3 regions of the Sanguibacteroides sp. AM78-02pH3A genome follow, and region 3 is predicted to be linked to each of the others. Evidence: riboswitches for the same ligand, from Rfam matches in the RefSeq annotation. Region 3 holds a riboswitch; each other region holds the start of a gene.
The links. Region 3 has a riboswitch for cobalamin ahead of PGR74_RS04810 (TonB-dependent receptor). Riboswitches for the same ligand answer to the same signal wherever they lie in the genome.
Positions count from the first base shown of each region.

Region 1: linked by a shared signal. The riboswitch ahead of PGR74_RS04355 (TonB-dependent receptor) and the one ahead of PGR74_RS04810 (TonB-dependent receptor) in region 3 are both predicted to bind cobalamin.
Region 2: linked by a shared signal. The riboswitch ahead of PGR74_RS04305 (ribonucleoside triphosphate reductase) and the one ahead of PGR74_RS04810 (TonB-dependent receptor) in region 3 are both predicted to bind cobalamin.

Region 1 is NZ_JAQEHX010000002.1:372,795-380,267, reverse strand. Features, by position in the region: gene PGR74_RS04380 (sensor histidine kinase) at 1-1,054, opposite strand, end outside; gene ruvB (Holliday junction branch migration DNA helicase RuvB) at 1,135-2,157, opposite strand; gene PGR74_RS04370 (nucleoside deaminase) at 2,271-2,708, opposite strand; gene PGR74_RS04365 (phosphoglycerate kinase) at 2,888-4,081, shown strand; gene PGR74_RS04360 (MarC family protein) at 4,180-4,773, shown strand; cobalamin riboswitch at 4,978-5,180, shown strand; gene PGR74_RS04355 (TonB-dependent receptor) at 5,359-7,323, shown strand; gene PGR74_RS04350 (YncE family protein) at 7,352-7,473, shown strand, end outside.
Region 2 is NZ_JAQEHX010000002.1:357,572-365,044, forward strand. Features, by position in the region: gene PGR74_RS04295 (potassium channel family protein) at 1-106, shown strand, start outside; gene PGR74_RS04300 (anaerobic ribonucleoside-triphosphate reductase activating protein) at 86-721, opposite strand; gene PGR74_RS04305 (ribonucleoside triphosphate reductase) at 703-2,850, opposite strand; cobalamin riboswitch at 2,953-3,133, opposite strand; gene PGR74_RS04310 (cation diffusion facilitator family transporter) at 3,291-4,196, opposite strand; gene zupT (zinc transporter ZupT) at 4,207-5,010, opposite strand; gene PGR74_RS04320 (ABC transporter ATP-binding protein) at 5,197-6,219, opposite strand; gene PGR74_RS04325 (iron chelate uptake ABC transporter family permease subunit) at 6,221-7,267, opposite strand; gene PGR74_RS04330 (ABC transporter substrate-binding protein) at 7,264-7,473, opposite strand, start outside.
Region 3 is NZ_JAQEHX010000002.1:473,243-480,715, forward strand. Features, by position in the region: gene cobJ (precorrin-3B C(17)-methyltransferase) at 1-1,203, opposite strand, end outside; gene PGR74_RS04800 (hypothetical protein) at 1,409-1,630, shown strand; gene PGR74_RS04805 (sirohydrochlorin cobaltochelatase) at 1,692-2,618, opposite strand; gene PGR74_RS04810 (TonB-dependent receptor) at 2,702-4,942, opposite strand; cobalamin riboswitch at 4,996-5,205, opposite strand; gene PGR74_RS04815 (cobyrinate a,c-diamide synthase) at 5,410-6,714, shown strand; gene PGR74_RS04820 (hypothetical protein) at 6,872-7,069, opposite strand; gene PGR74_RS04825 (hypothetical protein) at 7,405-7,473, opposite strand, start outside.

The DNA.
Region 1 (7,473 bases), 100 kb from region 3:
TCTTTTTCAATTTTAACTTCATCCTCGTTTCCGTAAAAAGAGCGGTTTGCAACACCCGTTCCACCTGATAAGTCAAACGTTTACTCTCGTCCCGAATAATGGTAGCGACCCGGTCAATGGTTTCCGGCGTATTCGTTACAGCTCCGTCCTTCAACATCTGTGAAGCCAAAGAGATCGTCGCTATCGGGGTTTTAAATTCATGAGTCATATTGTTAATAAAGTCATTCTTTATTACCGATAGTTTTTTCTGACGAATAATAACCACTAAACAGAATACAGAACAAAACAACAAAGCGAATGTGATCAATATACTGGGTAACAACATCCACAAAGAACTCGCCGCATCTCCTGCCAAATCAGGAAACCTCAAATACAGTACCGTTCCTCCTTTTTCACCCGGGAAAATTCTCTTATCCCAATATCGATCCTGTTGGCTTAAAAAGTTTTTAGAGGCCAACACGAACTTTCCATTCTCTTTTATCCCGAACTCAAACGAGCTACGAATACCGTTATCGATCAGAGCATTTCCGATAAAACCGTACAAATCATTCACATCCATCCTGCCCTCTATCATTCGTTCCGGTTTATTCCCCTCCTCTACGACCAGCACGTAATCCTTTCCCAAACGTTCCTTAATCTGCTGTTGCAATTTTGCAAGAGAGGTCGATAAATTATCTTTGGTTACCTTACGACCTACAAAATCACTGACATCCTGCACATCCGAGTCATCATCAATCAAACTCAGTACAGAACTAAACATCAAATTAGGATCGTTCTTAGAAGCGATTTTCCGCTTCGGATCCACGTACATTCGAGTATCTTCTACACCATCCTCTGAACTTTTCAACAGATTGTTCCCCTCTGCAATGCGATTCATCTTCACTTTTCCCCGGATATAATCAACAACCTCATCCATCACTTTATTGACGGTATAATCAAACTGCTCTTTTTTTACTTCAAAGGCGGTCTGAAAATAGCTTGTCTGAAGCAGAATTAATCCAAATAACGAGAGACCAAACACAACACCCAATATGATAATCTGTTGTTTTCTCATACCACAAATTTAACAATTCAATTTTAACATTTCCTACTATTAACACAATTTAACCATATAACGTTTGCATGGCTAATTGTCTAAAAAAGCGTAGGTTGATCATTCTTTACCTGGTCCTTTTTTAGGTGTTTATAGGCCAGATCCGTCACTTCGCGTCCCCGGGGAGTTCTTTTCAGAAACCCCTCTTTAATCAGAAAAGGTTCATAGACCTCTTCTAACGTGCCGGGGTCTTCACTTACGGCAGTAGCTATGGTTGTCAATCCGACAGGACCTCCCTTAAACTTATCGATAATGGTCAGCAGAATTTTATTATCCATCTCATCCAAACCGAATTTATCGATATTCAAAGCTTCAAGAGCATATTGAGTGATCTCATGATCGATAACACCATTTCCTTTTACCATCGCAAAATCGCGTACTCTCCTCAACAGGGCATTCGCGATACGGGGTGTCCCTCGGCTTCTCGAAGCAATCTCTTTCGAAGCCTGGCTTGTTATCTTCACGTTCAGGATAGAAGCGGAACGTTCGATAATTCCCGTCAAAATATCCAGGTCGTAATATTCCAAATGACTGTTAATACCAAAGCGAGCACGCAAAGGGGCCGTCAGTAAACCGCTACGGGTAGTGGCTCCTATCAAGGTAAAAGGATTCAATTGTATTTGTACGGAACGGGCAGCCGGTCCTTTATCGATCATAATATCGATTTTAAAATCCTCCATGGCCGAATAGAGATACTCTTCCACGATAGGGCTCAACCGATGAATCTCGTCAATAAAAAGGACATCGTTCGTTTCCAAATTAGTCAGTAAGCCGGCTAAATCGCCCGGCTTATCCAGCACCGGTCCGGAGGTAATCTTTATTCCTACTCCCAACTCATTGGCAATAATGGCAGATAAAGTTGTCTTTCCCAACCCGGGAGGCCCATGTAATAAGACATGATCCAACGACTCGTCTCTCATTTTGGCCGCCTGTACAAAAATCTCTAAATTATCCACAATCTTTTTTTGTCCCTGGAAATCACGAAAGGTCAAGGGGCGTAACGCCTTCTCCAACTCTTTCTCACTTTCAGGAACATTCCCGCTTCTTATATCAAATCCAGCCATCTATTTTTTTTTACCTGTTTCAAAACCGAATCCCAGCCTAAAAGGATTCGTCGTTTTCTTTTTCGAGTCTCAAATGTATAAAAACTCCATCGCATATACAATGCGGGAAAGAATTAATCACGTTTACGAACAAAAAATGCCTTCAGTAAATCGGCGCATGCTTCGCCCAACACTCCGGCTACCACTTTGGTCTTCGGGTGAAGTATAGGGGGAGTCAGCCTCGCGTATCCCCGGTGCGGGTCCGATGCTCCATACACTAACTCTCCCAACTGAGCCCACGCTAAAGCCCCCCCGCACATAGTACATGGTTCCATCGTCACGTAAAGCGTACAGTCATTTAAATATTTTCCTCCTAACGAAGCGGTTGCCGATGTAATCGCCAACATTTCCGCATGAGCCGTCACATCATTCAATCTCTCGGTTTGATTATGGGCCCTGGCAATAATTTTATCCTTGCAAACAACAATCGCTCCCACGGGGATCTCCCCTTCCGACTGAGCAATATAGGCTTCTTCCAAAGCCTTTTTCATAAAAAATTCATGTTTATCCATCTGATGTATCGTATGAATAGCTAAAGTCTGCATTTTTTTCGAGACCTACAAATTTTCTCTCTCATTTCCCGACAAACCGACTCCCCGATAGCCTTTTCACTTTTTTTCTTTGTTTAAATTCATTTTATACATACCTTTATCATGACAATTACGTAAGAATATATCTAAACATAAATAATATGCAGACGATTGACAATTACAATTTTAAAAACAAAAGGGCGTTAATTCGAGTCGACTTTAACGTACCTATGAATGACAAATTCGAAATTACAGATGATACCCGCATGCGGGCTGCCATTCCAACGATAAAAAAAGTATTGGAAAAAGGAGGTTCTGTTATTCTCATGTCTCATTTGGGACGTCCGAAAAACGGACCGGAGGATAAGTTTTCTTTGAAACACATTCAAAAGCACTTAGAGGAGTTATTGCATACCCCTGTTAAATTCGCGGAAGATTGTGTCGGAGAACAAGCCCAAAAGATGGCAGCCGATTTAAAACCGGGAGAAGTACTTCTATTGGAAAACCTTCGTTTCCACAAAGAGGAAGAAAAAGGGGACAAACAATTTGCCAAAGAACTGGCCTCTTTAGGAGACGTATGGATCAACGACGCCTTCGGAACCGCCCACCGGGCCCATGCCTCTACTGCCGTGATCGCCGAATTTTTCCCGAACGACAAACTTTTCGGTTATGTCATGAAAGGAGAATTAGAAAGCGTGGATAAAGTAATGCACAATCCGACCCGTCCTTTTACAGCCATCATGGGAGGTTCGAAAGTATCCTCTAAAATCGATATCATCATGAATCTGATGGACAAGGTGGATAACCTGATTTTGGGCGGTGGTATGACTTATACTTTTAAAAAAGCATTGGGTGGTCATATCGGAAATTCGATTTGCGAAGAAGATAAACTGGATTTAGCCCTCGATATCCTAAAAATCGCCAAAGAAAAGGGGGTTAATTTAGTGCTTTCCAACCAAACATTAGCCGCCGACGCTTTCAGTCAGGACGCCCACACTCAAATTGTAGACCCCATGAATATCCCGGACGGCTGGGAAGGTTTGGACATCGGCCCGGAAACCCGAAAGGAATTTGCAAAAATCATCGAAAATTCAAAAACCATTCTTTGGAACGGTCCCGTAGGCGTGTTTGAGATCCCCAAATTTGCCGAAGGAACAAAAGCCATCGCCGAAGCCATCGTGAAAGCAACCGAAAAAGGGGCCTTCTCGCTTATCGGCGGAGGAGACTCGGTCGCAGCCATCAACCAATTCGGTTTAGCCGACAAAGTCAGCTACGTCTCTACGGGAGGTGGTGCATTGCTCGAATATATCGAGGGCAAAAAGCTCCCCGGAATCACGGCTATCCGGGAAGAATAATACAGGAAGCACATATACAAAAAGGTATTGTCTTATTTATTCTACAGACAATACCTTTTGTTCTTTTTTAATATGTTGCTTTTTTATATTTTTGCGACATGGAATTAAATTTTAGTATTAAAGAGATTTTTACGGCCTTTATGGTATTGTTTGCCGTGATCGATATCACCGGTTCCGCTCCTATAATCATGAATCTAAATAGTAGCGGGAATAAGGTCAATGCGGAAAAAGCAACCGGAATTTCTTTAGCTATTTTTATCACGTTTCTCTTTGCCGGCGACGCCCTATTAAAACTATTCAATATCGATATCTCTTCCTTCGCCATAGCCGGAGCTTTGGTACTTTTTGTATTAGCGATCGAAATGACTTTTAATATCGAGGTTTTCCGCAATAATGGTCCGGGAGGTTCCGCAACCATCGTTCCCGTGGTCTTTCCTTTGGTTGCGGGAGCTGGAGCTCTCACGACGACCTTATCTCTCCGTGCGGAATGTCATGTCGTTAACATCATCATAGCCATTATTTTAAACATGGCAGTAGTTTATATCGTATTAAAAAACGTCTCTTTGGTGGAACGTTTGATCGGAAAAGGAGGAGTGTACGTATTACGTAAATTTTTCGGTATCATATTATTGGCTATGGCCGTCAAATTATTCACGACCAACTTGACAAGCCTACTTAACTCCTTTTCCTGATTAACCATTGTTATCTTCCCCGGACGATTGTCCGATAATGCTCCCATCTTTCAGTGAATCGACTGTAAGTACATTATTCTACCATACCTATCCATCATTGTAACAGCCTTTATTCAGACAGGCAATATTCCTGTATTTTCGAAATCGAATTTTTAATTGCACATTTTATTTGTTTATTACTAAATACTATCTAATTTTGCACCCGATTAAACAATCGATTTTGGTGTCACCTTTCGTTTTACGGAAGGTGGTGAAAAGGGAATCAGGTGAGAATCCTGAACAGACCCGCTGCTGTAAGCTCCACCGAAATTTTCGAACAATACTCACATCCACTGTTTCGACACGAAATGGGAAGGGCGTTTGAAAACGGAGTAAGTCAGAAGACCTGCCAATATCGTTATAATCTGAAGCTTTCTGGGAGTAGAGCTTGGATATAAACGTGAACATTATCCGATTTATTCTTTACGACAAAAGAGTAACTTCGTTATTTGTACCGCAGGATATTCTCCAGAAGGCTGTTTATTACTTTAATGACAGCTAAAAATGAATTATTCGCATCTTATAGCTCTGAATTTATGGTTGTTGATGACACCGGGAATTTATGCCCAACAGCAGGACACAACTAAAATGTATCATATAAAGGAAGCCGTTGTTTCCGCCAAGCAGATACAAAAAGAGATCATTCCCGTCCAAATTTTATCCGGAGCTACTTTACAAAAATTAAGCGTCCACTCTGTCGCTGATGCTTTACGCTATTTTTCCGGAGTACAAATTAAAGATTACGGGGGAATCGGAGGGTTGAAAACCGTTAATATCCGGAGTATGGGTACTCAACACGTCGGAGTTTTCTATGACGGGATCGAGTTGGGAAATGCCCAAAACGGAATTATCGATTTAGGACGTTTTTCGTTGGACAATATGGAGTCCATTTCATTATACAACGGACAACGAAGCGCCATTTTCCAATCGGCCAAAGACTTCGGTTCAGCCGGATCCATTTATATGGTCTCCAGGATCCCCCGATTCAATCCGGAGAAAAAATACAATGCCAAATTTACCTTTAAGACCGGTTCCTTCGGGTTGGCCAATCCCTCCTTTCTGCTGGAAAACCGACTCGGTAAAAATATCGACGGTTCATTAAGCGCAGAATACATGTATACCAACGGAAAATACAAATTCAGTTACCGGAAGAAAAACGGTTACGATACCACTGAAATACGTAAGAACGGGGATGTATACGCCATTCGAGCAGAATACGGTCTTTTCGGCAAGCTCAAAGAGGGAGAATGGAAAGCAAAAACTTATTTCTATCATTCGGAAAGAGGATATCCCGGAGCCTCGGTACGTGAAGAGCCCGGGAAATTTAAAAATCAGGATCGACAATGGGATTCCAATTTTTTTCTACAAGGCTCCTTTAAAAAGTACTTCAACCGTTACAGCATGCTTATCAACGGCAAATACGCTTACGATTACCTGCATTATCTTTCCGATCCCCGCTTGGACGCTTCTACGATGTATGTAAACAACCACTATCGCCAACAAGAGGTATATCTTTCTTCCGCCAACCTGTTCAACGTTCTTCCCGGATGGAATCTAAATTTATCTGCCGATTTCCAATGGAATAAATTGAATGCAGACCTCGTCGATTTTGTCTATCCTACCCGTTACACGGGCTTAATCGCACTGGCTACGGCTATTAATTTCCAGCGTTTGAACATACAGGCAAGTCTACTGGGTACCTTCGTCAATGATAAAACTCGCGTTACAAATGCAGCTGCAGACAGTAAACAAAAGTATACCCCCACCATTGTCCTTTCCTGGCAACCCTGGGAGGAAAAAGATTTGAATTTCAGGGCATTTTACAAACGAATATTCAGGATGCCCACCCTGAATGATCTGTATTATACCTTTATCGGGAACAAAAATCTGGCTCCGGAATACACGATCCAATACGATTTCGGTATCACCTATGCCCGCCAGTTTACCTCTTCGGCACTAAAAAGTTTAGAAATTCAAGTCGACGGCTACTATAACGAAGTAACCGATAAAATCATCGCCATTCCGATCTCCAACCAATTTCGCTGGACAATGATCAATTTGGGAGAGGTCGAAATTCGAGGAGTGGATGTTGCCTTACAATCGCATTGGAATTTCAAACGTCATTGGTTGCTCGATACCCGAATAAACTATACCTACCAGAAGGCTCAGGATTTCAGTAAACCGGGAAGTCCTTTTTACGGAGATCAGATCCCCTATATTCCCTGGCATGGCGGATCCGCAATCCTGAACGGCAGTTATAAAAGCTGGGATTTGAACTACAGCTTCATCTATACCGGAAAACGTTACGAATCGAGCGCCAATATTCCTGAAAACAAAGCCAAAGAGTGGTATACAAACGACCTTTCGGCTTCCAAGACATTTCTGTGGAAGAAGGCAAAAATCCGATTGACGGCAGAAATCAATAACCTGCTGAATCAACAATACGAGGTCGTGGAGTGTTATCCCATGCCGGGTACCAACGTAAAGTTTACGATCAATATAGAAATCTGATACAAATAAACCTTTAATCTTTTAAAGTATGATCAAACTAAAAATTCATGTAGGTATACTCTTTCTGGTAGGAAGCTTTATATTCTCTTCCTGCCGGAACGATGATGAAGAGATCATCTCTTCGGTTATCACCCAAGTAGCGCCGAGCGA
Region 2 (7,473 bases), 120 kb from region 3:
GGTTCTTCCCGAGCTGCCAAGTGATCTGATACTTGAAAGAAGAGATATTCTGGTGCTTTTTGGATTGCACAAGAACTTCCGGAAGTTAGGAATTCAATTGCAATAAGTAATTTTTTAAGATATCCCCATTCCGGAACTCCTGTAAAAGAAAAGGATCTTTTTCGAACTCCTTTTTTACATTTTCCAGTTCCTTTTCCGTTTGTAAACCCGGAATAACGGTTGTCCGAAAAAGATACTCTATACCTGAAGCCCGAATGATACGAATAGACTCTTTTATTTTGTCCAGCAATTCGGAACTTATATTGGGGCTTATTTTCCGGTAGGCAGTTAGGTTTAACGCGGATTTTATGTCCATGGCAATTGCGTCGATCCGTTTCCCGGCAATAAGTTCTCGGAGAAGGTCGGGATTGCTCCCGTTCGTGTCCAATTTTATGTCGAACCCTAACTTTTTTATTTTTTGGACAAAAAGAATAAGGTCAGGTTGAAGGGTTGGTTCGCCTCCGGAGATAACAACTCCGTCCAACCATTGTCGGCGTTTGGACAGAAACGAAAATAGTTCCGCTTCCGTCCATTTTTGATTATTCGTAAAAAGTTCCGGTAGGACAAGGGAGGGATTGTGACAATAACCGCACCGGAAATTGCATCCCTGGGTAAATATAACGGCGGTCACTCTCCCTTCCCAATCGATCAGGCTCTGTTTAATCAATCCTCCGATTCGCATATCGCAATTTCTTCCGTGATACTGTTGTCAAAATGTTTCCGGTCGTCAAACTCGGCCCGTTTTCCGTTGTTCCATTGACTCACTGGACGCATGTAGCCGACGATCCTGCTGTATACTTCCGACTTCGCTCCGCATTGGGGGCAGGTAAAATGTTCTCCGGCTATGTAACCGTGGGAGGGACATATGCTGAAGGAAGGCGAGAGCGTGATATAGGGTAACCGGAATGCGGAAGTTACTTTCCGTATCATGTTTTTAGCGGCTTGGGCGGAAGTCCGGTGTTCCCCGGTAAAAACGTGGAAGACGGTTCCTCCGGTATAAAGGGTTTGAAGCTGATCCTGTTGTTCGAGTGCTTCGTACAGGTCTTCCGTAAAATGTACCGGTAAATGGGTGGAATTCGTGTAATAAGGTTGTGCTCCTTTTTCGAATTCTTTCCGGTTGGCCACGATAATGTCCGGATATGCGGCCGTGTCCAGTAAAGCAAAACGATAGGAGGTACTTTCTGCCGGAGTGGCTTCCAAATTATAGATGTTGCCGGTCTCCTCCTGAAATTCGGTTAAAATGTCCCGCATGAAAAGCATTGTTTTTTGAGCGAATTCTATTCCGTCCGAATGGGTGATAGGTACTCCTAAGAAGTTGAGGCAGCATTCGTTCATTCCGTTTATCCCGATGGTAGAGAAATGGTTTTTCCAGAAACAGTCGTAACGTTCGTGTACGTGTCTGAGGTAGTATTTGGAGTAGGGATAAAGTCCTTTTTCGGTATAACGTTCAATGACTTTTCGTTTGATCTCCAGGCTATCTTTAGCGATTTCCATCAAATAACGTAGACGTTGATAAAAGTTTTCTTCCGATACGGATTCATAACCTAAACGGGGCAGATTGATAGTAACGACACCCACGGACCCGGTAAGCGGGTTGGCAGCAAACAGTCCTCCTCCCCGTTTCATCAATTCCCGTTTATCCAAGCGTAAACGGCAGCACATGCTGCGGACATCGTCCGGTTTCATATCGGAGTTCACGAAATTGGAAAAATAGGGAATCCCGTATTTGGCCGTCATCTCCCATATCCCTTCGTGTTCGGGATTGTTCCAATCAAAATCCGGAGTGATATTGTAGGTCGGGATAGGGAAGGAGAAGAGACTGCCGGAAGCATCACCTTCGTACATTACTTCGGTAAATGCTTTATTTAGTAAAGTGACCTCCGCTTGGAAGTCGCCGTATACTTCTTCCTTGATTTCTCCGCCGTGAACAATCGGTTCGTTTTTTAAGAAATCCGGAACAGTTAGGTCCATGGTAATGTTGGTAAAAGGGGTTTGGAAGCCGACGCGTGTCGGTACGTTTAAGTTAAACAGAAACTCCTGTAAGCATTGTTTTATCTGTTTGTAATCCAATTGATCGTAGCGGATATAAGGGGCCAGGAAGGTATCGAAATTGGAGAAGGCCTGAGCCCCGGCGGCTTCTCCCTGCATGGTATAGAAAAAGTTGACAATTTGTCCTAAAGCTGTCCGGAAATGTTTGGCCGGTTTACTTTGGGCTTTTCCCTCAACTCCCCTGAAACCGACTGTTAGTAAGTCTTTCAGATCCCATCCGACACAATACACGCTTAAAAATCCGAGATCGTGAATATGAAGGGCCCCGCTTTTGTGAGCTTCGGATATTCTCTCCGGATAGAGATTGTTTAACCAGTAATTGGACGTGATCTGGGTGGAGATATGTTGGTTTAACCCTTGTAGAGAATAGGACGAATTGGCACTCTCTTTTACTTTCCAGTCGCTTAAAGTCAGGTAATCGTCCATCACTTCGATATTGGTAAGCAATACCTTGGAATTCCGGATCTGTTCATGTTGTTTCCGGTAAAGCAGATAAATTTTCAATAAATTGAAATCTCCGTGTTGCAAGAGTACCTGTTCAACCGTGTCCTGTACGATCTCCACGTGGGGAATGACTCCTTCTGGGGTGTCGGTTTTTAGAATTTCAATCACCTTGTTGCAGAGTTCGCGTGCTGTTTTACGATGAGGGTTTCCCGTTGCTCGCGTAGCTTTAAAAATCGCTTGTTCGATTTTTTCCGCTTTAAAATCGCAAATCTCCCCGTTGCGTTTTACAATTTTTGAAAAAGAGCTGTTTTCGTTCATTCTTAAAGGTTTTAGTAATGAATAAATAAATTTACTATAACCTTGGGTAAAATGAGAATAGTCCGATAGGCAAGCCTTCTCCTCGCTTTTCACCCGAAAGTTACGGATATATCGCAATCGGCAGGTCTTCTGACTCGCTATTTTCGACCTCCTTCCCATCGGTTATCCGACAGTGGATCTCTTGATCGAAAAACAAAAAAAGCTTACAGCTACGGGTATAGTCCCGGATTTTCACCGGATTCCCTATTAATCACAAACGTGAACCGAATGCATGACGAAAGTAAATAAAAATAAGATAGGATATATCGTAATCTTTGTTTTTAACAATAATTCTAAGTGGAATATATTGTTAATAAACTTATATTAAGTTGTTTGTGTGTATGAATAGGAAAATTTTGTATGATATTTATTTAATAAAGTTTTCATTTTTGGGAAACATTTTAGTCTGAATATTCTTTTTGGCAATCCTTGCAATGAGATCCCGGTGCTTCAAATTCCAACGTGGCATGAATAATGCCGATATGCTCCAATTCATGTTTCAAATCGCATTTTACGGTTTCCATTTGGGACATGTCATCGATGACGACGTGTACGGTAAGAGCGGTTTCGGTCGTGCTTAAAGCCCAGATATGCAAATGATGAAATCCTTTTACCCCGCGGGCAGAGGCAATGGTTTTTTCGACCTGTCTGTAATCGGTTCCGGCGGGAACCCCGTCTAAGGACAAGCGAATACTGTCTCGCAGCAATCCCCAAGTGGAATAAACGATGATGACGGCAATTCCGATCCCGATAAGCGGATCGATGATATTCCATCCCGTGTTGGCGATAATCAATCCGGAGACCAAAACACCGATGGAGACCAAGGCATCTGCTGCCATATGTAGATAAGCTCCTTTTACGTTCAGGTCCTTTTCTTTATCTTTCATAAACAGCCAGGCCGTGATCCCGTTGATGACTACTCCGACTCCGGCAACCCAGGCGACGGCGTCTCCGTCGACCGGCTGAGGATGGAATAGTTTGTTGATGCTTTCTCCCAAGATGAAGCCTACGGCAATCAACAGGATGACGGCATTTAAAAGGGAGGCTAAGACCGTGCTTTTTTTGTAGCCGTACGTGTATTTGGTATTGGCTTGTACGCGGGAAAGCCGGAAAGCCAGCATGGCCAATACAAGACTGAAGACATCGCTTAAGTTGTGTCCCGCATCCGAGAGTAATCCCAAAGAATTAAACCAGAATCCCGCAACGAATTCAACGACCACGAAAGCCGTGTTTAACGTGATCCCTATGATAAAAGCTTTATTTAGACTGGTGATTCTATGGTGGTGATGTTCGTGCGTATGTTCCATATCTTTTTGGTTATGCCAATAAAATTAAACTTAAAGCCATGATTCCCATTCCGGAGATAAGTCCGTAGATGGAGATGTGGTGTTCTCCGTATTCCCGGGCGGCAGGAAGTAATTCATCTATGGAAATAAAGACCATGATACCTGCGACGGCTGCGAAGATACATCCCATCAGGACGGGCGACATAAAGGGCATGAGTACTAAATAAGCCAGAAGAGCACCGGTCGGTTCCGCCAGGCCGGACAGAAGGGAATAACGAAATGCCTTTTTACGATCTCCGGTTGCATGGTAAATAGGAACAGAAACGGCAATACCTTCCGGGATATTGTGGATGGCGATAGCGACGGCTATTGCAATTCCTAAAGTCGGGCTTTCCACTGCAGCCGTGAAAGTAGCGATACCTTCCGGGAAGTTATGGATGCCGATGGCCAGGGCCGTCATCAGTCCCATGCGCATCAATTTTGTATCCTTGGGGGGAGGGGTATCCATACTTTCTACGGAACGAACTTCGTGAGGATTTTCAAAGGAAGGTACCAGACGATCGATGATACCGATCAATGACATTCCCGCGAAGAAGCAGAGGACCGTCATGGTCATACCGTATTTTGAACCTAACTCGGCCGTAAGGGAAGTTTCCGCCTGTTGGAAGATTTCCACGAAAGAGACGTATATCATTACTCCCGCGGAGAGTCCCAGCGAAAAGGAGAGAAAACGTTTGTTCGTGTGATGGGTGAAAAAAGCGATCAGGCTACCGATACCGGTTGCCAATCCTGCAAGTAAAGTCAATAATAACGGAATAAATAAACTTTCTTTCATGAATTCGATATTATCCGGGTTATACCCGATGTTTTCCGGAGATTTCGTTTGGTTTATTTTACAAAGATAGATTTTTTACGGGTATGAAAAAGCCTCGGTAAAGAAAATGAAAATTCATTTTTTGGGACATGGGATGGACGTTTTCGGAGTGCTGCAGAGGACCATCGTTTCTCGGGAAGGTTTAAGTTAGGGTAGGGATTTTAAAAGATCGGTCAATTCTTCGAACGAGTGTACGGGGATTTTTTCTCCCCCGGAGGGAAGAAAACTCATCTCCCGGGCCGTTTTTAGTTTTAATATCGGGTAAAGAGTGGAAGGGTAGGGATAGAAAAGGCATATGTAATGGTTTCTGTTTAAAACGTTGATCGCCCAATGTTTTAAGGTTTCGTCTTCCGCCTCGACGATGATATGGCGATCTCCCCGTATGGGCGGATAATAGTTTCCCTGGGTAAGGTCGAATTTTATTTTTTCCCGGTCGAATAGCGTATCCATGCTGTTATCGAAAATCAGGTCTTCCGTTACCCCGCAACGTAATCCTTCCGTTTTCGATAGCAACCATAGCCGATCCGCCAGAATAAGGGCTTGTTCTATATCATGGGTGGATAACAGAATCGTTTTTTGTTGTCGGTAAGCAAGGGTATGCAGGAGTTGCATGATCTCTATTCGGCTCGTTACGTCTAAAAAAGCGGTGGGTTCATCTAAAAGAATTACCGGACATTCCTGGACCAATGCTTTGGCTATCATCGTTTTTTGTCGTTCTCCGTCGGATAGTTCGGCAACGTAATTATTGAATTTGTTTTCTATCCCCACGGAACTCATAGCCTCTTCGATGATTTTGTGGTCACGTGCATGGAGTCGTCCGAAAAATCCGGTATGCGGTTGACGTCCTAAAGAGATTAATTCATAGACGGTCAATCCTCCGGCCTGTGTCCGGTCCGTGAGTACTACCCCTATTTTTCGGGAACGCTCTTTTTCCGAATAGTCGGATAAAGGTTTCCCTTCGAGTTGCACTTCTCCCGTTAATGGGGGTTGGAATGATGCGAGTGTACGTAAAAGCGTGGATTTACCGGCCCCGTTGGGTCCCAACAGACAAACTAATTCTCCTCTATGGAGTTCGAAAGAGAGGTGTTGCTGGATTGGATTCGTCTCTTTCCGGCCTTTCCTGTATCCGATGGTCAGGTCCCGCGACCGTACGATGGGATTATTTTGCATATTAGTTGAAGTATTGGATCTTGCGTTGTTTAATGATGACGTAAATGATCACGGGGGCTCCCAATACCGGCGTTACGGCATTTAACGGGATGATGCCCGATTCCCCCGGTAATACGCATATCAGATTACATAATAGGGCAATGGCCCCTCCCAGCAGCATGGTGTTCGGAAGGAGAGAATTATGGTTCGAGGTGCCCAACAGGAGTCGTGCGACATGAGGAACAGCTAAGCCGATAAAAGCGATAGGACCGCAAAAGGCCGTTGTGACTGCTGTTAATAGCCCGGTAGCGATCAGTAGCATATGACGGATACGGCGGATGTTTATACCTAAGTTCTCGGCATATCGAGTGCCTAACAGAAGGGCATTCAGGGGTTTTGTCAATGATAAGGAGAGGAGCAATCCGATGAGACAGGTAGCGGAGAAAAAGGGCAATTGTTCCATAGATACTCCGCCGAAATTTCCCATCCCCCATATAATATAAGAGTGTACCCCTTCCGCCGTGGCAAAAAAGTTCAACAGAGCAATGACGGAAGAAGCTATATAGCCGATCATAATACCGATAATTAACAACATGATATTGCTTTTCGTCAGTGTAGAGAAAAACAGAATCATTCCCATAACTACCATGGAACCGATAAAAGCTCCCAGAATGACGGAAAAAAAACCGGATAAGTTGAATGCGCCCGCTGAAATAATGCCTCCTCCCAATAACATGACAAGGGCGACTCCCAAGCTGGATCCGGTCGTAATTCCTAAGATGGAAGGGCCGGCTAAAGGATTGTTGAAGGCTGTTTGTAACATCAAACCGGAAGCCGCTAATGCCGCTCCGCATAATAGGGCCGTAATACATTGGGGAACGCGTGATTCCCAAATAATAAATCTCCAACTCGCTTTTTCGACTTCCTGTCCGCACAAGATGTCCCAAACGGCATCAACGGGTATATGGACGGAACCTATGATCAAATTACCATACAACAACACCAGGATGGTGCCTGTTAGTAATATTCCGAATTTTCGGCCGGGAGATGTCATGTGTGAGGTATTCATTCCGTCAGTTTTTGGAAATAATATGCTTGATAATCTTTCACTAATTCAGGATGAAAAATACTTATCAGGTCTTTTAATAATAATTCGGGGTGGAAGGGCGACTCCTCGTAAAAAGCGACCTTACCCGTGTTGCATCCGTACACGTTCTTCTCTTTGAAGGCTTTGAATTTGGCGTAGGGAGCGTAGTCCGATTTTAATTCGCGAAG
Region 3 (7,473 bases):
TTTGCGGATTAACGAACAGAGTTCCATCAGGGCGGTGGGGGCGTTCCCGAAAACGTACAAAGCTTCAGGATGTTCTTCTGCTGCCAACCGGATTCCGGCTTGTGTCCTGGTGATATTCAGCTGGTTAGCCATTTCAGCGGTTCGTTCGTCATGCAAATAACATTTTACGGATACTCCTAAACGTTCGAGAGCTCCTTTTCGGATACCCGATGCGGCCATCGTAACATCCGTAATGATTGTCCGGATCTTTCTCTCCTTGAAATCTTGGTACAATTTCTCCACGGCTAAGGGATCGGAGTAAAAGATATTTTCCATATCGAAATCGGCTGTGGTATGGATCGTGTGTAATAATGCCCATTTCCGATCCAAAGGTATATCCTTGTTCTTTAATTCCGAGGCTATGGTACGGAAACTTTGAATCATAATTTCTTGCCCTATTTTCATCTCGGTGTCGGATTCTTGATCCCGATAGTAGCCGCGGGGAGTGATGATGTGATTGTCCCACGCGTAGGATTGAGAATTACCGATAATTACGATGGTAAACATGTCGACCTCTTCCGGGTCGAAATCGGTAAGGGTAGTTATTTTTGTCTTTTGTTCCGTTCTGCCTGCTTGACGGACAAACCCGACCGGGTTTTCCGGTTGGCGATACTCTAAAAAGATCTCCTTTAAACGATGAAGTTGCCAGTAACGGCCTTCACTTTTCGGATTATATATGGCTGTGACGAAATCGGCAGCAGCAGCTGCTGCTATTCGTTTTTCGATTTTTTCCCAAGGGGTCATTAAATCGGAAAGGGAGATGATGCAGAAGTCGTGTCCGATCGGTGCACCCAAAAGAGCTGCTCCCTTTTGAAAGGCACTGATGCCGGGAAGAATCTCAATTTCGATGTCGCTGTTTAACTCTTTTTTCATTTCCAAAATAAGGGGAGCCATACCGTATATGCCGGCATCCCCCGAGCTGATCACACAAACTGTTTTCCCGTTTTGAGCTTGCCGGAAAGCTTCTGCTGCCCGATCTTGTTCTTTTTTCATTCCCGTGTCGACACATTTTGCGTGACTGCCGATAATTTCCTGAATGAATCCGAAGTAGTATTTATAGCCGATAACAACGTCTGAATCGGCTATGGCTGTCCGTACGGCAGGCGTAATATCTTCTTCGCTTCCCGGACCGATACCCGCTACGTATATTTTTCCGTTATTCATATTTGAATTGTTTAACCGGAACAAAGTTACTTTTTTTATTTCACTTTCATAGAATCCATAAGGTTCTTCAAATCGATAAAGTTTTAAAAGCCCATGGGGTATAAATGATTTCTGATTGAGTTTTGCTCTTGCCTTCTTTACAATCGTCAATCTTTTTTAATCATTCGATCGCTAAGTTGCTTAATTCCAGCATCTTTTTAATCTTTTGATCTCTTCGGGATACCCCTCGGGGGACCGGGACGTTCCCGACGGTCGTGTAGACGGTTTCCGTTCCCTGGTCTCCGGGACTCGCTTCGCTCGGACATTCCGTCGTCCGGACATTCCGGAAACCGCACGCAACACTCGCCGTTCCTTGTTTATGTTCCCTCGTTTTATCCTTCCCTCTCCTCCGTTCATTGTAAATTTAAGATTGGCTGCTGCTTTTTAATTTACAATCTACAATTTACAATCGTCAATCTTTTCAATCCTTCTATCTCTTAATTCTTCCATCACTCGATATCGTCCGATATTTCGTATTTCTTTTTCTTGGTTACGATATCTTCTTTTTTGTGGGTAGCCGCGTAACGTGCATGTTGGATGAAAATATCCTGAATGCGGGAATGTTCACCTAATCCTTTCAGAAAGAGAGAAACACGATATCCGTTTTTTTCCAATTTTTCTTTCCACTCTTTGGCGATATCGTTTTTAGCGTGATCTCCGGCTACGAACATAAAGGGGATAAGGGTAACTTCTTTACTTCCGGATGATTTAAGGCCGGACAGTACATTTTCAAAGGTCGGATAGCCTTCTATGGTTCCGATATGGTAATTTTTATGTCCTTCTGCTTTCATCATGTAATCAAGCATACCGTAAGAGGCGTTTCCCGGATGATAGGTTCCGTGGCAGACAAATACGCATTCTCCTTTCGTTTTTCCTTTTAATTCTGCGGCGATTGCTTTTATGGCTTTGAGGTAGTCTTCCGGTGAGTAGAGTAACGGGTTTCCGATACGGATATCTTTGAATTTGGATTGTAGTTGAGCCGCATCCCGACGTAATGATTCCATTTCGACACCCTCGATAATGTTCGTCGACTGTATGATGATATGAGTATAGCCTTCTGTTGCCAATTTGTTTAACGCCTCTGTCGGGTTTGGTTTCCGAACACCTTTTTCTTTTAGACGGCGTATAATCATACGGGAGGTATAAGCTTCTCGGACTTCGATAGTCTGAAACTCTTTTTTCATTTTTTGATTAATGGCATCGATGGTCAAGGCCCGGGTATCGTCATGGGTTGTCCCGAAATGTACGACGAGAAGAGCGATTTTATCGTTGGGCCCTACTGTTTTAAAGATGTCGGATTCTTTAAAACCTTCTCCGTGTCCGAAGAGAGTTATGTGGAAAAGTAGTAATAAGATGACAAATAGTATGTTTTTCATGACAAGAAAGGGATAATCCCCGGGATGTTCGAAAATTCTAAAAAAGGGTAGATGTGTTTTTCAAACATCTCCGGGGAGATGGGTTATTTGGTGAAACGAATAATCAAACTGGCAAACAAGGTCCTGCCCGGATTGAGCGTGGCGTAATTCACCCCGTTCGGACGATCGTCCGTCCAGTCAAAAATATTGTCTATTCCGGCATTCACCTCAAAGAAGAAGTTTCCTACCGGGGCAAAAGTGTGGGTGGTTGCCAGATTCCATAATTGATATTTCGGGGCGCTCTTGTCCGTATAGATGGGTTTCCCCGTCGTTTTATCCTTTGTTTCGGAATAGATGTATTTTTGTCCTTGTATTCTTCCGTTTACATTTACGTTCAGTCTGTATTTGTTCCATTCGTGCATCCATCCGGCACGGAAGGTGGCCGCGTGTCTTACGGCCTCGTTCAACCGGTGTCCGGTTTTTCGGTCTTTGGCATAAACACAATTATAGGCTCCACCTGCGGAGAAACCGTATCCGAGATAACTGTTAACGGAAATATCGAACCCTTGAGCACGCGCTTTATCTAAATTGCGATACATTTTCCTCGTTTTGATTCCGTTTTCCTTGTCCTCTTCCGTTAATTCCAACTCGTAACTGTCAATGATATCCTTAATGTCATTGATATATCCGTTTACCGAGATATTCAGAAATCTTCCGACATATTCGACGTTCAAACTGTAATAGTTTGATTTTTCCGGTTTTAAATCCGGATTTCCGATGGTAATGGATCCCCGGTTCTCGTAATCATAATAGAGTTCCTGTAAGGTCGGTGCTTTGAAACCGGCGGAATAGGCAGCCCTGAAATTGAATTTTTTCAAAGAGTACATCAAGGCTAATTTAGGGGTAAACCTGTTTTTGAAATTTTCATGGTAAACGTAACGGAATCCGGGAAGGATCTGAAGTTTGTCCCATAGGCGTATTTCGTCTTGTGCATAAATGGCGAGTGTATATACCTCTTTAGGTTCATCCAAGCTGCCGGGATTTTTCATGTAGTCGTCCACGTATTCGGCACCCACGGTGAATTTGTTAAAATCACCGACCCGGAATACGCTTCTCAGATTGGCATTATAGTACTTTTGACGTTTGGTCAGTTCCTCGTCGCCAACCCGGAAGGTCGTGTCGTTTTTGACCACCTGTGCCACGGTATAAAGCTTGTTATACTCGTAGTTGTCCATGTATAAATCTAAAGCAATATAGGCTTTGTTATCAAACAGGTATTTTCCTCCTACACCGCAATTGTAATCCATATAGGTCAAATCGTACGTGTAGCCTCCGTCGCTTTTCTTGTGTTGGACGGGACGGTTCACCTCCCGGTCAAAATAGCTTCCTTGGGCATAAAGCGATAGCCTCTGGTTCGGCTCGTAAGTGAAACGTTGGCTTACGATATTGGAAAAAAAGGAGTTGACGGATTCTTTCCTGGTAGGAACGACCGTATCTGCGCTCGTTTCGTAGGGACTTAATTTCCACCCGTCCGATTGGCGTCTTTGGTAAGAGGTTGAGGAGGTAAATTTACCGAAGTTCAGGTCTAAACTGGCGTTTTGGACGAAACTGGATTTTCCCCCGAACCGGGTTTTCGATTGGATGCTGATAGGTTCTTTGGGTTGCTCGGTAATGACATTGATAACTCCGGCAATGGCTTCCGAACCATAGAGGGAAGAAGCTGCTCCTTTCAGTATTTCGATTCGTTTTACCCGGCTCATATCAATACGCGACAAGTCCGTATTGCCGGAAACATCTCCCGCCATTTTTTTCCCGTCCACTAAAATTAGAATATGTTTGTTTTCCAACCCGTTCATCGTGAAATAAGAGCCCATGACGGTCGGACGGATGTTGAAAGAGGGATTTAATAATAATAAGGCGTCCTCGAAGGAGGTGACTCCGGCTTTTCTTATTTCTGTTCCGCTTAAAACTTCCACGGGTACGGGAGAGTCTTTTAGTCTGCGGTGAGTTCCCGTACCGGTGACAACAACCTGATTCAAGTTTACGGGCGTCCGGGATAGTTTGAAAACGATCTCTTCTGTGCTACTGTTTACTTTTATGTCTTCCGTTTCATAACCGGAAAAACTGGCTCTGAGGATGTATGTCCCCTCTGCGATGTTTTTCAGGGTAAACTCACCTTTGTTATCCGTTGCGATACCTATATTCGTGCCGATCAATCTCACGTTAGCTCCCGCGAGAGCTTTTTGGGTTTTGGCATCGACGACTTTTCCTTTTAGGGTGATGCCGGCGAGTGAAACACTGACAACCGATAACAGCAAAGCTGTTAACACAACAAACTTTTTCATTACAATGATTAATTTTAGCTGTTTATAATTCTATTCCTGACCCCGGGAATAGTTATTACCTATATGTCTCGGCAGGTCTCCTGACTACGCCTAAGAACGATACCTTCCCGTCCGCAATCGGACAGTGGTGTAAGAATCTGTTCTTTGATCCTCCTTTTAAAGGACCGGGCATCACAGTAGCGGGCACTGTTCCGGATTCCAACCGGCTTCCCTCTTGTGTGTTAGCAGATATGCAACACAACACCAAAGACAGTGCAAATGTATTACTTTTTGATTTGAAATAAAAAAATACTTGAAAAAAATGACAAGTTAAATCGGAGCATAAAAAAGAGCTATATCCGGTCGAAAGGAAAATAACCTGTTGCACCCGTCCCTGTGTGCTGTTCTATCTCAAAATTTTTTAATCACTCAATCTTTTTATCCGCGATCATGAATTATCATTATATTTGTCCTTCAATTCGGATCAAATGCGGAAATCACAGTTTTTAATCGGAGCGGCTTCTTCTGGAAGCGGGAAAACTACCTTTACGATCGGTTTGTTGCGGGCTTTGAAGGATCGAGGCTTGGACGTACAGCCCTTTAAATGCGGACCGGATTATATCGATACGAAGTATCACGCCATTGCCGCGGGGGAAGAATCGGTGAATTTGGATGTTTTTATGGCTGCTGAAAAGCGTGTACGGGAGGTATATGCCCGTTATGGCGAACATTCGGACGTATGCGTGACCGAAGGGGTAATGGGCCTATTCGACGGTTATGACGGCATGAACGGGAGTAGTGCGGAAATTGCCGCTTTGTTGAATATTCCCGTGATATTGTTGTTGAATGCCCGGTCGACGGCTTATTCCGTAGCCCCTGTCCTGTACGGTTTCAAACATTTTTATCCGAAGTTGCAGGTTGCGGGGGTCGTTTTTAATTTTGTCAGTTCCGCTATGCATTACTCTTATTTGCAACAAGCGTGCGAGGATGTCGGTATGGAAGCTTTGGGATACCTCCCGAACCAGGAAGATTTTGAGGTGCCTTCCCGGCATTTGGGGTTAACTCTTGATGAAACTTTTGATTTTGATGCATTTGCCGGCCGGGTGGCGAAGGTTATCACACGGACGGTAGATGTGGATCGTTTATTGGAGTTGACCCGAAGGGCTTTTGAACCGGTTGCTGTTAGTGAGAGGAGAGTAACCGAAAGATTGAGGATCGCTGTTGCCATGGATGAGGCCTTTAACTTTGTTTACCGTGAAAATATGGAGGTATTGAAACGAATGGGTGAAGTTACTTTTTTCAGTCCTTTGCGGGACCGGGAGCTGCCGTTATCGGATTTTGTCTATCTACCCGGCGGATATCCCGAGTACTATTTGCCCGAATTATCTGCCAACGGGGAAATGTTGGCTTCGATTCGGGATTATGGGGAGAGTGGAGGAAAAGTCTTTGCCGAATGCGGGGGGATGATGTATCTTTGTGATTCTATTTCGGGTATGGACGGAAAGGTATACCCTATGGCAGGACTTTTGAAACATAGGGCGACCATGGAGAAGATGGGTTTGAAATTGGGATATCGGCGGATAGAGATCGACGGTATGGTGTTCCGGGGACATGAATTCCACTATTCCCGGGTAGTGTCCGGAGATCGGCTTATCCCTACGGTTGGAAAAACATATAGTGCTAAAGGGCGGGAAACGGACACGCCGATTTATCATTACAAACACGTGTTGGCTTCCTATATCCATTTTTATTGGGATGAGGAAACATTTCAGTCTTTGTATTCGATTGTTTGATTTTTGAAAAAGGATTATATTTTTTATTTTAATACGATGAATAGGAGAGGCATCCTTTCTTAAAAGGGACTATAACTTCTTTTCTCTAATCGTTCTTTTTTTCCATCGAGGATGAGTTCGATGCTTTTTAATGACTTTATGGAAGAGGTATAATTTTCTATTTTACCGTTTGGGAAAACCGGATATAGAACGGAAGAGGAAAATTTTCGTCCGAACGGATGGAATCTTTTAACGGGTGAACGCTATCGATTCGGGTTATACGGTCATAGGATATTTGCTGGGCAGAGGCAGGAGGTACGAATCCCCAATATAGGATGCCGAATAAGAGGCTTTTTAGAATTGAGCTTGTTTTCATAAGATAGGATATTGTAGGATCGTTATTCTCGCTATTCCAAATAAAAAAAGTATGATTAGACGCTATATCTTATAATAAAATGCTTTAAAGGTAGAAAAGTATTATCGTCTTTTAAGAATAAATATAAAAAAACGAACAAGGGATTAACTTATTGGCCTGCGATTGGGGGATATGTAACGGCTAATTCTCCGATCGGTAGTTAATCTTTTCCTGTAATTACAGGATACGAGTACCCGTACATGAAAAATAAGTAGATATAAAAATGATTAAGAGATTAGATTGAGGTAATCACCTAATCTCTTAATCATAACATTACCGGAGTTTCAATGATCCGTTTACTTTTCCTTTACCCATTTAACGGCATCGGCAATCACGAGCTGAATAAATGAATAACGATATTTCTC